4 regions of the Dendrosporobacter sp. 1207_IL3150 genome follow, and region 3 is predicted to be linked to each of the others. Evidence: riboswitches for the same ligand, from Rfam matches in the RefSeq annotation. Region 3 holds a riboswitch; each other region holds the start of a gene.
The links. Region 3 has a riboswitch for cyclic di-GMP ahead of V6C17_RS04690 (sensor domain-containing protein). Riboswitches for the same ligand answer to the same signal wherever they lie in the genome.
Positions count from the first base shown of each region.

Region 1: another riboswitch for cyclic di-GMP. It lies ahead of V6C17_RS13950 (FIST N-terminal domain-containing protein); the one in region 3 lies ahead of V6C17_RS04690 (sensor domain-containing protein).
Region 2: another riboswitch for cyclic di-GMP. It lies ahead of V6C17_RS03900 (methyl-accepting chemotaxis protein); the one in region 3 lies ahead of V6C17_RS04690 (sensor domain-containing protein).
Region 4: another riboswitch for cyclic di-GMP. It lies ahead of V6C17_RS11925 (HD-GYP domain-containing protein); the one in region 3 lies ahead of V6C17_RS04690 (sensor domain-containing protein).

Region 1 is NZ_JBAIYU010000030.1:153,458-157,648, reverse strand. It holds gene V6C17_RS13960 (TetR/AcrR family transcriptional regulator) at 75-734, shown strand; gene V6C17_RS13955 (sensor domain-containing diguanylate cyclase) at 792-1,934, opposite strand; gene V6C17_RS13950 (FIST N-terminal domain-containing protein) at 1,979-2,542, opposite strand; cyclic di-GMP riboswitch class I at 2,685-2,769, opposite strand; gene V6C17_RS13945 (TapB family protein) at 2,852-3,466, opposite strand; gene V6C17_RS13940 (ABC transporter substrate-binding protein) at 3,623-4,191, opposite strand, start outside.
Region 2 is NZ_JBAIYU010000010.1:88,369-92,559, reverse strand. It holds gene pxpB (5-oxoprolinase subunit PxpB) at 68-823, shown strand; gene V6C17_RS03905 (biotin-dependent carboxyltransferase family protein) at 820-1,824, shown strand; cyclic di-GMP riboswitch class I at 2,031-2,117, shown strand; gene V6C17_RS03900 (methyl-accepting chemotaxis protein) at 2,159-3,919, shown strand; gene V6C17_RS03895 (D-alanyl-D-alanine carboxypeptidase family protein) at 4,022-4,191, shown strand, end outside.
Region 3 is NZ_JBAIYU010000010.1:255,922-260,112, forward strand. It holds gene V6C17_RS04690 (sensor domain-containing protein) at 1-1,651, opposite strand, end outside; cyclic di-GMP riboswitch class I at 1,875-1,960, opposite strand; gene V6C17_RS04695 (DUF4931 domain-containing protein) at 2,249-3,016, opposite strand; gene V6C17_RS04700 (L-cysteine desulfidase family protein) at 3,484-4,191, opposite strand, start outside.
Region 4 is NZ_JBAIYU010000022.1:14,283-18,473, reverse strand. It holds gene V6C17_RS11935 (DUF6273 domain-containing protein) at 1-398, shown strand, start outside; gene V6C17_RS11930 (Vat family streptogramin A O-acetyltransferase) at 575-1,222, shown strand; cyclic di-GMP riboswitch class I at 1,365-1,450, shown strand; gene V6C17_RS11925 (HD-GYP domain-containing protein) at 1,556-2,626, shown strand; gene V6C17_RS11920 (DapH/DapD/GlmU-related protein) at 3,015-3,977, shown strand.

The sequences.
Region 1 (4,191 bases), on a different contig from region 3:
GATAGCCATGCCCATTAAATTGACAAAATTATGCTTTTAACTTACAATTTTAACTGACATTAGTCAGTCATACGATGGAGGTGGCCGCTATTTCTAGAGTTACTAAAGATCCTTTGGTACGACAAGCTGAGTTAATGGATACAGCACTTGATCTGTTTCTTGCTTTAGGTTATCAAAAGACAACAGTACAAGATATTGTAAAAAAAGTTAATGTAGCTCAAGGTACCTTTTACTACTATTTTTCATCAAAGGAAGCTATTCTAGAAGCAATTATTGAACGTAATGTGAAAAATTTGGTAGAAGAAGTTCATTCTCTTGAAAAAATTACAGGAATAGAGAAATTACAACAATTTATAAATCGTTTTTATAAACTGTCCTATATTGGTGAGCCAGGCTTGCTGGGAAAGATTTTATATAAAGAAAAGCAAGGCTTACTAATAAACAAGCTGTGGCGACAAACCAACATAATTACAACCCCATTGTTAACCAGCATTATCGAAGAGTGTAATAAGCAAGGCTTAACAAATGTTACTCATATCAAAGAAACTCTATGGTTTTTCGGCGGTATAATGGGCGCTCTACTAGAAGTCAGCTCTCCATTAGAATATGGACATGAGTCTGATCTAGATATTGTTAGAAATAAACTGCAAATCTCTGCAAATCTTTTTGAAACTCTATTTGGTGCCCCTGCTGGCAGTATTAAGTTAGAAGTACCTAAACTGGTAAAAGAATAAAAGCGTGATTGGCTGCATGTCAGCTCAATCACGCTTTTATTCTTTTACCAGTTTAATTTAGGAAAACAAATTAGATTTTCTAGCTGCTTTATCTTGATACATTTTTTCGTCAGCCATTTTAAACGCTTCTTCCATGCATGTAACATTAACATTATCCTTAATTGAATAGCCAATAGATAACAGCAAATTATTATTACTCTTAGAGTAACATCCCGCTTTATATAAGATATTTTTGCATTTTGTTTTAAGATAGGCATCCTTAGCATTTGGAATTAAAATTGCAAACTCGTCTCCGCCAATTCGAGCGACAATTTCTCCCTTTTTAGCTGAGTGTTCAAGCAGTTCAGCCGCAGTTCTTAGAAGTTGATCTCCTGAGCTATGACCTTGTTGATCATTCGTCTCCTTTAAATTATCTAGATCACAAATAATAATACCAACCTGACAGTCTAACGCCTCAAAACGCTTCATTTCCTGTTCAAAAAAAGTTCGATTATATAAGCCAGTGAGTGAATCGTGCAAGCTAATATATTTTAGTTCTTTATTTGTGCTTTCGAGCTCCTCGGTTACTTTGTTGATTAAATTCGTTAAGGCTTTTAAAACACCTACACTCTTGCCAGCTACATTGTCTTTACGTGGCCATAGCTTTTTGTCTTGATTCATACTAGTTTCAGGTATAAGTGTAGTAGGTACTTCTGTATATGGGGTTTCTGATAAAGTCAATATAGTCATCATTGCATTTAGCAGATGACTACCAATCCCATCAAAGAAAATTTCGCCACCAGTATAAAATCCTGCAGTTGCCGCAATTTCGGCAAGAGGCTCAACCTCGATGTGGCTTAATTCTTGTAAAAAACCCCTTCTACATTCACAGGAATAAATAAAAATACTTTCGGTAGGCTTATTTTTTATATCGTAAGTTAGACTTTTGATTTTTTCAGATATCATCCCGACATGGCCAAAACCAAAGCGAACGTTTTCTCCTTCTTTTATTTCAGCAGCAAATCCAAGTGAGTCATCCTCATAGTGGACCACAGGTGACTTAGCAGTATACGTATTATTACGCTGAATAATCAAAGGAAATTCAATTGCGTTATAGAAATTTCCAATCTCGTCAATACCAAGATACTTACGATATATCTCATATGCTGGCATATTATCAATAGTATACACGCGCTCATCTATTGCCTTCGTAACAGTCATTACTTTGCCAATAGGCTGCCAACCTAGGTAGGCGTAAGATTTAATTAATAGTCGTCACTTTCCAAAACTGCGCATACTACCCCTAAATCTTCAATTTCACTGTTATCGAATACAAAGCTCTTGCCTAAATGAGCGTTCCCAGCTACCCCACCGGCCATTGGCAGAGCTTTTCTAATCGATTGAATTCCATGCAGTAAATGGCTTACATTTAGATTGCCGCTAGTTGTAAACATCATCAATAGCTTAGTACGGTCAGTTACCATGTCTTTTGCGATTATTTGACCCAACTTATGCTCATCTACATCTTTTCGGTATATTGCTGTTCTGATGTTAGTCTTTTGAAAAATCGAAAATGAAATAACTGTATCAACACCGCTGACCTCACCATCCTTGATAACACCAGAAGAAGTCGTTCCTATGATAACAGCAGTAGGTATAAGCTCTATAATTTCGTGTAACAGCTCTTTATAGAAGCTTTGTTCACAACGACTGCTAAAGAGCTGGACCAATATCGCGGAATTATTAGGGTTCAAAAAGATCTCACAATTATCCTGAATAAATCGGGAAAGTGATGTGAAGTTTTCGTAAAATAAACTTAATGTTTTCACTAAACTACCTGCCTGTCCTAATGAAATATGTAATGCTTCCATTACGAAACTAAAAACGACAGCTTAACTAATACGCCAAAAATTCATAAAAAAATAAATAGCTAGGTCACGCCTAGCTAGAAGTGTTCTAATAAATAAGTGAACATGCAACCAGGCTATCTTAGGCTTAAGCCCTTAGATCCTTAGCTTTGCGCCCCCACCTTTCGGTAAGTTTGCCTAAATCTCAATATTTGATTTGACTTTTAAAATGTAGCATCAATAGTCTAATTTGTCTATATATTTAAATTTCTAAGTAATTGATGCCGCTTTTTATTTGTACGAGGCTAACTTTGATATTACTTTATAGTTGTCCCCCGTTGTATACTCTCTCTTGATTAGTCCTACATTGGGCGCATAATATTCAAATAATTGACTATCGTTCACTTGCTCTTTTATTGACGTAATTTTAATCATAATGACATTACTAAAATGACCAGCAGGAACTGTAACCTGTTCGTTGACACTTACTACTTGCCGGCGTGAAATAGAATCTTCCCACACTGCATTTTTACTTAAGGGGGCTTTCAATATCATCTCAGAAGCGTTATCCGGCTCATCTAATATAGTGCTTTCTGTATAGAATTCCGGGAGAAAAAACGTTCTTTTAATCTCATCTGACGAAATTTTAAATACCATCGTCTGTTGGGTCCCACCATTATTTTCGATAACTTGAATTCTATTATTGTTCAAAGCTACTATTTTACGGCTAAAACTTGCATATTCATTGCCTTCGCCTTGATATATCCAAGTACTGTGAATTTTAGCTGGAAAGTATTTAGTTACGTCGTTGATGACCTCTTGCGATTGGCTCATACTTGAATCAGGAATCTTATTGCATCCAAGTAAAACAAGTGTAAGCACGATCATTGCTAGATACTTTGGCATATTTTTCTCGCTCCTTGTTTTTGTTTTAATATAGCAAAAAGTTCACATTTATTTCTTAATTGTTATCCTTCCCTATTTTTATCTATATAACTAAAGACCTGAATCTTCAATATTGAAGATTCAGGTCTTTTTAGCTAAACAATACTTCAAAAATAATTAAGGTTTAACAGTTGCTTTAAAAGTTTGCTTACCATCTACCATCTCAATTATAACTGCGCTTTTAACTGCGTCATGAGTAGTATTTAATGTTGTTGCGCCAGTAACTGCCGGATAGTCTTTAGTTGCGGCAAGAGCCTCACGAATTTTGCCAGACTCAGTACTATTAGCACGTTTTATTGCATCGATAAGAACATTTGCTGCATCATAACCAAGTACAGCCATGGCATCAGGTGCTTGTCCATATTCTTTCTTATATGCGTCTACGAATGCCTTAGATATTGGGCTGGTGTCATCTACCGAGTAATGATTAGTAAAATAGGTGTTGTTTAAGGCTGCTGCTGATGCCACCTCAACGAGTTTAGGAGAATCCCATCCATCTCCACCAACGATTGGAGCTGTAATGCCAAGCTCACGCGCCTGCTTAACAATTTTTCCTACTTCTTCATAATAGCCAGGTACGTATATGACTTCAGGATTTGAAGCCTTGACCTTTGTTAAAACAGTTTTGAAGTCCTGGTCTTTTTGTAAGTAAGCTTCTTCAGTTAAGATACTTCCGCCGCCTTTAG
Region 2 (4,191 bases), 170 kb from region 3:
CTTCTAATGCTGCTGACAGAACTTATTAACAAAAGTATTCTTATTCGCAGCTAAAGAGGTGATATTTTTGGATCAGGTAAATAAAGAAAATAATATCGACATTCAATTTCTACCGCTAAGTGAAACGGCGGTTTTGGTTGAGTTTGGTAAAAGTATCAGCCCAGAAATCAATAGTAAAGTTAAATCTTTAGGAGAATATCTTGAGAGAAATTCCTTCCCGGGTATGATTGAATATGTTTCAGCGTTTTCTAGTGTAACTGTGTTTTATAATCCTTTAGTGGTAATGAAGAATTGCAAACAAGCGATAGGACTCAAATATAGTATGGCACATCAGATAGTGACAGGTATTTTGAAAGAAGCGGTTGGGAAATTGGGGAGCTCTTTTAAAAGTAATCCTAAAGTAGTTGAAATTCCGGTTTGTTATGGTGGTGAGTTTGGACCGGATTTGCCGTATGTAGCTGAGCAGAATAAGCTTAATATAGATGAAGTGATCGAAATTCATTCAAGCGGTGAATATCTAGTATATATGATCGGTTTTGCACCAGGCTTTCCTTACTTAGGGGGGATGTCTGAAAGAATTGCCGCGCCGCGCCGTCAATCTCCGCGTACTGCTATTCCGGCTAGATCTGTCGGTATTGCTGGTATGCAGACAGGAATATATCCCATAACAACACCAGGAGGGTGGCAGCTGATCGGCAGTACACCAGTGGAATTATTCCGTCCCACTGAAGATCCTCCTAGTTTGCTTCAAGCAGGAGACATTGTTCGTTTTCGCCCTATTTCTCTTAAAGAGTATGAAAAGCTTAGGGAGGGAAAACAATGAGTATAGAAGTTATTAGACCGGGTCTGCAATCGTCGATTCAAGATTTAGGCAGGTATGGCTACCAAAAACATGGAGTTATAGTCGGTGGGGCAATGGACACCTTTTCCATGCGAATCGCCAATATCTTGATAGGTAATGACGAAGGTGAAGCAGCACTGGAAATTACTATAATGGGACCGGCACTCAAATTTAGTGAAGATAAATTAATAGCAATTACTGGTGGCGATTTATCCCCTATTGTTGACGGCGAGTCAATACCAATGTGGCGTCCTGTCCTTATTAAACGAGGCAGTATTTTGGAATTTGGCGCCTGCACACAAGGCTGCCGCGCTTATCTCGCTGTTGCTGGCGGATTCAATGTATATGAGGTAATGAACAGTAAAAGTACATATCTGCGGGCAGGAATTGGCGGTTTTCAAGGGCGGGCCATAGCTAAAGGTGATATAATTACAACAAATACCATTAGTAAAAAATCTAGCCGTCTAATTAAGCAGTTATCAATGGCAAGCACAAGTAAAGCCTTTTTGACATCTTCCTGGTTCTTTGGTAGAAACCACCTTCCACAGGAGGGGAAAGCTGTAGTGATTAGGGTTATTCGCGGCATCCAATTTGATTACTTTTCTGAAGAAAGCATATATAACTTTTTTAATAGAGAATTCAAAGTTACAATTCAATCAGACAGAATGGGGTATAGGTTGTCTGGTGAACTCTTAAGACTTAAGGAATCTCTAGAGATGATCTCAGAAGCCGTCTCGCTAGGTACTATTCAAGTACCTCCTGATGGTAGCCCTATCATACTATTAGCTGATCGTCAGACAGTGGGCGGATATCCTAAGATAGCCCAAGCCGCTAATGTCGATATAGCTGTAATAGGCCAGCTTAAGCCGGAAAGTCTAATAGTATTTCAAGAAATATCTTTGAAAGAAGCGGAAATATTGTATATTGAAAGAGAACAGCTAATTCAGGACGTTAAGGCTGCAGTCGATGGAAATTTGTTTTGAATTTACTGCGCAATCTAAATAAAGATGGGCCAAAACAAACATGTATTGGCTCATCTTTTGTTTATTGAAGCTATTTTATATTCAAAGTAAATAGTAGTTAATTTAAATTAATTATAAGTATTAGGACAACTAATAAACTAAATAGTAGACAGACAACTTTACACCTGGTATAATTTGTAACGTTGTGCAAAAATTTGTCACAAAAACTAAATATTTGGCAAAATTATCGAAAGGTAATGACGCAAAGTTATGGGTCTAAGAGGCTGATGCCTTATGACTGCCAGACTGCATTTTGTAGTAACTTTTAGTTAAAATGTAGTCGGGGGAGTATGCCATGGCTGCATTTTTTGTTTTTTATCTAATCAAATTTATGGGGGTAATTGAGCAAGTGTTAAGTAAAAGTAAGTTTCAGTTGACTATTGGGGCAAAAATCATCATTCTTATTCTATTTATTACCACAATCTTTTCAGGGTTAACTATTTACAGCAAAATTAAAAATGATGAAGTTCAAAAAGGTTATGTAGGTCTAGTGCAACGCAGTGCTCCTTTGGTTTTTGATGTTAAAGATGTAACAGTCGAACTGAAGAATCAAGGATATCAAGCAAGGGGTTATTTATTATCAGGCAACCCTACTTATCTTCAGCAGTATGAAGAATCTCGGAGAAAAATGGATAAGTACTTCGCGTCTTTAGAGAAAAACCTGACTACCCCAGAAGGAAAACAAAAAGTTGCTGAGACCAAAGCAGCATTAAGCAATTATCATAAAGTAACCGATAAAACTATTGAAATATATAAACAAAAGGGTCAACAGGAGGCCCTCAGCTACGTAGCTACAGCTGCTCAGTCGAGTTTTGACGCAGAAGCAAAGCTCCAAGATTTTGCTATTTTTCTAACAGAACGGATGGATCTAAGGGTTAAGCAAAGTCAAGAAGCTGAGCAGTCAATTGAAAACCTGATTATAGGTATCTCTTGTTTAGTAATAATTATTTCTATTGTGTTAGGTATTTGGTTTTCGCGCCGTATTGCTAAACCATTGAAAGAAGTAGTTTCAGTGGCAGCAGCAATTGCCGGCGGGAATTTAACAGTGAAGCAAATTTCCTATAATGGTAATGATGAAATCCAGGCGCTAATTACGGCGTTTGATACTATGGCAGCAAATCTAAGAAATCTAATTAGTCAAGTTTCAAATGCAGCTGAGCAAGTCAATATTTCATCGGGTGAATTGAAAATGGGTGCAGAACAGTCAGCACAGGCTGTAAACCAAGTAGCCTCAACTGTTACAGAGATTTCTCAAGGAACGCAGCAACAAGTAGAAGCTATCAACGAAGCAGTTGCGGTTATAGAGCAGATGTCGGCAAGTATACAGCAGGTTGCTGCAAACTCTAATAATGTAGCTGTTGTTTCAGATAATGCCAATAACGCTGCTGCTAATGGGCGAAAAACAGTGGAAAAAGCTATTAATCAAATGCAGAGCATAGAATTAACTGTTACTCGCTCAGCAGATGTTGTTGCTAAACTAGGGGAAAGCTCTAAAGAAATTGGACAAATTGTTGAGACGATTTCAGGGATTGCGGGACAAACTAATCTCTTGGCGTTAAATGCAGCGATTGAAGCCGCACGGGCGGGCGAACAAGGTCGTGGATTTGCAGTTGTTGCGGAAGAAGTAAGGAAGCTGGCTGAACAGTCGCAACAGGCAGCAAAGCAAATCGCCGATCTTATTAGTGCCGTGCAAGTTGATACTGAGCAAGCGGTTTTTGCCATGAGTGAAGGCACTAAAGAAGCTAAGGTTGGTGCAGAGGTAGTTAATAACGCAGGCCAAGCTTTTGTTGAAATTCAAACACAAATAGGGCAGGTGTCGGAACAAATTCGAGATATTTCGGCAGCTATCCAACAAATGGCGTCAGGAAGCCAACAAATAGTCTCATCAGTTAGGGCAGTAGATAGAATTAGCAGAGATACGGCCGATCAGACACTTACTGTTTCTGCAGCGGGCGAGGAACAATCTGCATCAATGGAAGAGATTGCTGCTTCTAGTCAATCCTTATCCTTGATGGCTGGTGAATTGCAGACCTTACTTAAACGCTTTACTTTTTAGTAAAATTTAACAAGACTACTATAAAAGTAAAAAAAAGGAAAATAAGATGCTCTGATCGAAAGTAGATCTTAATAAAAATACTATTTTCGGGAGAAAGAGCTAATGCTAAAACGGATTATATTACTGTCGATAGTTCTTGTTGTGGTTATTGCCAATCTCGTATCTGCATCATCACCACCTAAAATAGAAGCTGAGGCGGCTGTTTTAATGAAGGCAGATGATCTCCAAGTACTATTTGACAAAAAAGCAAATGACATTATGTATCCAGCAAG
Region 3 (4,191 bases):
GCGGTTGATAATACACTTCAAACTCATTATTTCCTACTGCGCGGTGCAGACTTTTGGTAAGCATCATCTTTTCATAAGCCACTGCCTGCATTTCCACATCGTAGAATTTCCAGCAATTCTTACCGGAATTTTTAGCAAAATACATTGCGTTATCAGCGTTCTTAAGGATGCCCTCAGCCGTATTATCATCATCGGGATAGATAGTAACACCAATGCTGGCCGATAGATGAAATATTTCTCCGAAAACCTCAGTATTCTGGCAGAGTGCGTGAATTACTCCATCGGCAATAGTTGCAATGCATTGCCTATCTCTTTTCCCAGGCAAAATTACCACAAATTCGTCTCCGCCAATGCGCGCAATGATGGCATTTTTCCCCACTTCCTTTGCGATGCGTTTCCCAGCTTCAACTATAATTGCATCACCATAAGTGTGCCCTAGTGTATCATTCACCGTCTTAAGATCATCTAAATCGATGAATAGAACCCCCCCTGTCGACATACCGCGACGAGCTTGCTCCATCTCCCCCTCAAGCATTTCATTTAAATGTGCGCGATTTGACAAGCCAGTAAGCACGTCGGTGTAGGCAATGCGACGAATCTTTTCCGTTTGATGACGCAAAGTAGCCTCAGCCTGCTTTTGTTCGGTGATGTCTTGAGTCGCCCCATACCACTTTATGATCTTGCCAGCGGCATCCTTTACGATATTCCCTTGCACAGCGACAATTCGCACTTCGCCATCCCTGCGAATAATACGATGCTCATACGTCCTTTTCACCTCAGATGTCTTAAACATCCAGGCATCATCTGGGTGTACGAATTCTCTCCAGTACACCTCCGGAGTCATGAATGCACCTTCTCGCGCTACATCAGTACCAAAGATAGCATAGAACTCATCACCAAATTCGAAAAGTCCCTCCTCATGGTGATATTTCCATGGTCCTAGATGGGCTAGTTCTGCCGCCAGCGAGAGCATCTCCCGACTATTGTGCAGAGCCGCCTCCATGGCTTTACGTTCGGTGATATCCTGATTGGCACCATAACACTTTTGAATCTTCCCCTCGTTATCTTTTTCTGTATCAACCCGGACAAGAATAGTGCGTACCTCGCCATCCCGCCGTATTATACGGTGTTCAAATTCAGCAGTATAGTGACGTTCTGTGGTCATACGCATCTTCTCTACTTCCATCGCTATAATGCAAACATCATCCGGATGCACGAATTTCCTAGCATATTCATCCATAGTCATAAATGAACCTTCCCTAGCCACATCCGTGCCATAGATAATGTAAAACTCATCATCAAATTCGAGAAGGTTTTTCTCATTATAATATTTCCATGGCCCCAGATGGGTCAATTCTGCCGCCAAAGAGAGAAGTTTTTTACTATTGCGCAAATCTGCCTCTACTTTACGATCAGTAATATCATTTAATATCGCCATTATAGCTTCGTCGTCCATAAATTTCTCATCATTGCAAATGATACTTTTATCACAAGAAAGAGCCAAAGCAAGCTTATTGATAAGCTTGCTAAATCGCTCTTCGTTTTTCTTGAGCTGCTCCTTCATCCTGTAATACTTAACCAGCAGCCAAACAATTATCATAACCAGTACGCATATAACATACGTTCCGGCATAACCAAAATCAAACTTCACTTTAGTCCCCCCGTTTTTGAACCATCGGTACTATGCAAAAAGACTTATGTAACCAGTTAATCCAATATTCTTTTACTAATTTATTATGTATTGTTTAATTTTTCGGATCTATTGCTTTCACCAGCTTGTTTGCGGACTTCCTCAGCTAAAAGTGAAGTTTGGCTAAATCATGGAACAAATAGAGGCAAGCTCCCGCTTGCCACATAAAGGTAATTTTAATTCATCTGGCAACCTGGCAATCATAGACATTATATCCTTAGACCCAAAGCTTTGCGTCCTTATCTTTCGACAAGTTTGCCCATATATTTAGTTAAACCAACAAATTTTTATCATTTTTGCTATTATTTTATAACTTTTTTACTTATTAGTCAATTATTTCAATTTAGGTCAATTATTTCCTAAACCCAGGTGGGGGTGAAACCATATCTATACCAAAACTACACGCAGTAAAAAACCCATGAAATTTCACGGGTTCTAGTCATCTCAGGATTTAGTTGGTGAAAGCGATCCGCAACCTTACAAATCCGCTATGTTATTTCTTTCGACTAACGCCTGCACGGGGCTGAAATTAGTCTCCTGAATTCAACCCGACAGAACTTATAATCCGTATATTCGCTTAAGGTCAGCTGCTACATCGGGAATACGCGTAGAAAACTGGGGGATGACGTAGCCTACGTAGATGGGCGAGGTAATGAATCGAGGCATGACTTTGGCTGTTATCTGTCCTCGTATATGGTAGAAGAAGATATTGTAGCTGTTACAGTGACGATTGAAGTGGTGGAGAAAGTAGTGGGCGCAAATTTGCAGGTAGTCCGCCAGTCGGTCGAGTTGTTTGAGATCGGTGAGCTTGATGTTTAGTTCAATGAAGCCAACCAGAGGCTTATCAGCAATAGATAGTTCAGCACCGCCGTTACGGCTAATGACGATACCTTCGAGACTAGCCGGGGGAATATTGACAGTATAGTCGACGTGGCGAAGGCCGACGATCTGCATATGGGGATGACGAATGGATCCACCCGAGCTAGGGCCATGGTTTTTGAAGAACAGTACCGAAGAAAATTCACCGTCGGCTATCATGTCCAGCCACTTCTCGACGCCAAAGCGGATGACTCGGTAGAGGTGCTCCTTTGGGTAGAGCGACAGTTCGGATGAACAGTCATCAGTTTCAATGAGGACGGTCTGGTAGGTATCTCTTAGTACCGGGTATTTGTTGGCGATGAGGAGTACAGGCCCGTCTTCTGCTATGATACCCTCAAGTTCGTCGCGATTACAGAAGGGGCATTTATGGCCGTTATCGACAACAGTCACCGGTTTGGTTCCGCCAATCTTGGTGTCAAAAACGAGGTGGATTTGCTTGGGGGTCATTGCTAAGCCTCCTTGTAGACCAAAGTGTATTAATTTTTTCTATTATACCATACCAAGAACTTTCCCCAGATAGCTACGCCCGGGTGACCGGGAAAAGTTGCAAAAAGAACTGAAGTTATCACATAAAGTCGACGTTCGCGTTGTAGACTCTGAATCAAGAACAATCACCTAGCAGGTGTCATCTCACTGTTTGCCGACTAGGAAAGAAACACGGGGACAGGTTAACTGTTTTAGAAAACATAGTACCTGTCCCCATGTTTTAATTATAACGATTCGGCGTTCTTACATTTTTCACTCAAGTTCTTTTCTTAGGTAACTTGACGAATATTCACCATAATAATCAGGCGATTAATAATATGAGTGGGTTTTGCCATACAAACAAAAACCCATTCCAGCATAAGTACTGAAATAGGTTGGGGTTCGTTACACTTGCGAGGATCTTTTTAAAGGTGCGTTAATATCTGGAGCTATGATACTATTTTGCTCTCCTGCTTATTCAGCATGATTTCCAAAATTATTTTATCGGTATCTATCGTTCCTTCGCTACCAATCCGACATAAGTTTTCGATTGAGTGCAGGGGACTTGTTTCAATAATGCCATCAGTGTGCCTGATACCAAATCCCCTTATTGCCAGTAGTGCTGATTGCACTGCTGCACCTGTACAAGTCGCAACTTTCAGAGCACAACCCGGTTTTGCGCCGTCACACAGCATTCCAGTTACATTTCCCAACATATTTTGTATCGCCATTTTAACTTCTTCTAGACCGCCTCCAAGTAAAGTGGCAATTCCACAGCTTGCCCCTATACAGGATACAATTGCGCCACAGATTGCAGACAGACGCCCAAATTTTGCTTTTATGTATATAACAATCAAATGGCTTAACGTAACAGCCCGCAGGATTTTTTCCTCCGAAGCCCCTAGTCGTTCACCAACGGCTACAACTGGTATAGTTGCAGAAATCCCCTGATTACCACTTCCCGAGTTACTAACTACGGGCATCGGGCTTCCAGCCATTCTGGCATCCGTTCCAGCTGCCGTTAAAGACATAGCATAATTTACGATGTCATCCCCTAATATCTTTAGTCTAATATTGCTTTGCATGGTTCTACCTACTTGTAGTCCATATGGATTGCGAAGGCCTTCTTCGGCAATCTTCCTATTGAGTTCAATACT
Region 4 (4,191 bases), on a different contig from region 3:
AGAAAAAATTTATCAAGATTACACATTGCACGGACAACGGTAGTGTAGATACACAGGACAAGGTTTTTCTGCTCAGTGTTTCAGAGGTGAAAGAACTGACCACTAAGGTTAGTGGAGATTCTCTAAGTGTAGAACGTCGTGCAATAGGAACGGAATTTTCAAAAATAAAAAAGAACGATGGATGTCACTTGTATGTGTATGATAAAAAAGTCGGAGATAATTATATAGTTGAGGATGGTGAGCAATTTGGTTGCTCATGGTGGTGGCTGAGAACCCAATCTGATAATTCTTCGCGTGCGTTTTTTATTGGTCATCGTAGCAGTATTCGCAGTTACGGACGTGTCAACTTACCTCACTACGGTGTTCGTCCTGCACTAAAAATTAATCTTGTGTTATAAAGAATTGTTTCAGAACAGAATAGATAGCTTGGGATACAAACGATAACTTAAGCATGTATATTGTGAACAAATCCAAACGGCGGTAAAAGGCAAAATGCGATGAATTTTTATAGTAAGTTACTAAATAGATGTTATTGAAGCCTAAGAAGCTAGACGAATCGAAAGGAAGTGTCAATATGCCGATAGCGCCAGACAAAACTAAAATATTTCCCAACGAAAATATAAAAACGGTTTGCTATATAAAGAATCTACCAGATAAAGCAAACGTGGTGATTGGCGACTATACATATTACAGCGACAGCAAAAACTCCCCCGAGAAGTTCTATGATCGCATTCAGCATCATTATGAGTTTCTTGGGGATAAATTAATCATTGGGAAATTCTGTGCTATTGCTGAAGGTGTAACATTTATTATGAATGGAGCAAATCACCGTATGGATGGCATTACAACGTATCCATTCAATATCTTCGGTGGAGGTTGGGAGAAGGTTACACCTACAGTAGAGCAGCTGCCGTTTAAAGGAGATACCATAATCGGCAACGATGTATGGATTGGGCAGAATGTTACGATTATGCCAGGTGTTAAGATTGGCGACGGTGCAATTATCGCCGCAAATGCGACTGTAACAAAGGATGTAGAGCCTTATACGATTGTCGGCGGCAATCCGGCCAGATTGATTAAAATGAGGTTTAATAATGAAATGATTGAATTGTTATTAAAGCTTCAATGGTGGAATTGGGATGAGCAAAAGATATTTGATAATCTTGGACTACTGGTTGCCGCCAATGATATCGCTACAGTAAAAAAGTTGTTGGAGAATTGATAGTTAGCTATTAAAGAATTGACCCTTTAACGAATATAAAATAGTGCCATTGTAGGAGGGGCCCATTTCGCCTTTTCAATTCAATACCACATGAAGGAAAATGCAACTAAATGTCGAAGTGCATTAACATTCCAATTTAAAATCTTATATTGGGCAAACTTGTCGAAAGGTAAGGACGCAAAGTCATGGGTCTAAGGATAAACTATCTAGGATTGCCAGACTGCTTGTTAGTGTAGATAGCATTTAATCTAGGCAGGCAGCAGCTTGTCTTTTTTTATTTTGTACGAGAGCATCTTACTAATATTTTACATAAGGTTAAATATAGGAGTTAATATGCAAAAAATATCTGTTCAAAATTTAAAACATGGAATGACTACCTATAATCGGTTATCTGCTGCAGATGGTCGGATATTGCTAGGAAGCAATATCCAGTTGACCGAGCGATATATTGAAAGAATTCAAAAAATGGGTGTATTTTGTTTGAGTGTGACTAACCCGATAATTGAACGCATCGGGTTAACTTACGAAGAGACTCTACCTGAAGAGAAGAAAACCGAAGTAACTAGGTTGTTGAAGGATTCTTTCGATGATGCAAAAAAAGGTAAGCTCATCGATGTGTATCGTAGTGTATCTGCCTTGGCTAAAATGATAGAAGAGACAATAAGAAAGAATCAAATTATTCGGATGGATAATATAGCTACTCCAGGAGATTATGTTTATAAACACTGTGTAAATGTAGCAGTGCTGGCAGCTGTTATAGCCAGCGACTTGGGTTATAACGCAACTAAAATGCATGAAATTGTTATGGGTGCATTGCTTCATGATATTGGTATAGTATTGATGGATGAAGATGCAAATGAATTGGAACACCCTCAGTTAGGCTTTGATTATGCACGTAAGCTACGTGGATATTCCGTCGTTTCAGGTCATATTATCTTCCAGCATCATGAGAAGTATGATGGTACTGGTTATCCTAGAGGGCTACAAGCTAACCAAATTCATGAATATGCTAGAATTACTGCAATTGCTGATGCCTATGATACTATGGTGGCAGGACCGAAGAACAAGGAAATATGTTTACCACATCAGGCATATGAAGGAATAATGGCCATGAGTGGAACTCACTTGGATAGAGAACTTGCTAATATTTTCTTGGCTAAGGCGCCGTTATATCCTATAGGAACTTTTGTTGTACTTGACACTGGTCATATTGGAGTAGTAACTGAAGCACGGCCTAAACTCCAAGCAAGGCCGACAATAATGATACTGACAGACTCAAACGGAGAATTACATAATGAATGGTCAGAGATTAATCTTATTCAAGAATTGACAACATTTATTACACGAGTTCTGTCTGAAGAAGAAGTTATTGAGTTAACTAACAACTATGAGACTTTACGCTAGAAAGGCTAAAAATGCATAGCGATTAGATGAGTGGGCAGTGTTAATCTCTGTAATCGGAATAGCCTGGATTAAGGTTCGATTATTTTACGGTAATTTTATATGTGTGTTGTAATCTCATAGACATAGTCTATGAGATTTTTTATTGAGGAATTGTCGGTACAGTATACGAAAACATAATTTCAAATAATAGCGGATTGTAAATATAAGTACGATGAGAGGATTTAATATAAGAATGTGGAAATTCTAGCTAAAACGATAGAGATAAAATTGAAGGGCGTTAATCATACTATGACACCTTCATAAGTAATACTATTATGAGATTTCTATTTCATGGCATTAAGATTAGTGTAAGGATGAAATTGATTATAGAGGGGAGCGTTACGCGAATTTGAGAATAGATGATTCAGCTCGACTGATTGGTACAATCAGACTAGGGGAGAATGTATATGTTGCCCAGGGTTCGATACTTCGGTCTAAAGATGACTCATTCAAAATTGGAAATGAAACTTGGATACTTGAAAACTCTGTCCTAATAGGTACGCCTGAGTATCCTATTGCTATTGGAAGTAAGACTGTGTTTGGACACAAATGTGTTGCCATCGGCGCACAAATCGGTGATTTATGTGAGATCGGAAATGGTACTATATTTCTTCCGGGCTCTAAGATTGGTAACATGTGCATATTCGGCGAAGGCACAATCATACCAGCAGGGGCAGTGATTCCTAGCGAATCGGTTGTTATCGGAAGGCCAGGCAGGTTTGTCAGAAGCTTGAGTGATAAGGATAGAAATGTGATTTTAAGGATGAGAGGCAATGATATTAGTTTACGCTTAGTGGCAGAGAATCTTGTAAAACATGAACCGAAGGAAGGTGATAAAATGGGGAAAATCTATAACTTTGGGGACAAATACCCTGTTATTCATCAATCTGCATTTATATTTGATTCTGCCGAGATCACTGGAGACGTTACGATCGGCAGCAATACGGTAGTAGCATCTGGTGTCAGAATTATTGGGAACTCGCATGGACCGGTTAAAATCGGCAGCAATGTGCAAATACTTGAAAACTCAGTCTTACATCTGTTGCCGGATAATGAACTTATTATTGAGGATGATGTCACGATTGGCCCTGGATGTATTATTCACGGAACAACGATCGGATCTAAAACTATTATCGAGTCTGGTTCAATCATCTGCGACTATAGCGTACTGGGTAAAAATACTTTAGTGAAGTCGGGGAGTGTTGTTAAGCAAAGAAGCGTTATTTCGGATAATCAAATAGTTGAGGGATTTCCAGCAAAGATTGTTGGTGAGAATGTGACCATGATGGAAAGACCAGCTTGGGCGTTTTAGTTAATCTCATCGATCCGAGGATCATGAGAGTTTCATCTAGACTGGATTGAATAGCTCAAGGTAAAATATATGGTTAAGGCGCCTAGACTATTGTTTAGGTGCTTTTTTATTCTGGTCAGTAATAGTACACGGAATGATATAAATAAGTAATGTGAGAGGACTTTGTGTAAAAGTATGGAATTTCTAGCTTACGCAATAAAGCTGGAATTGAAAG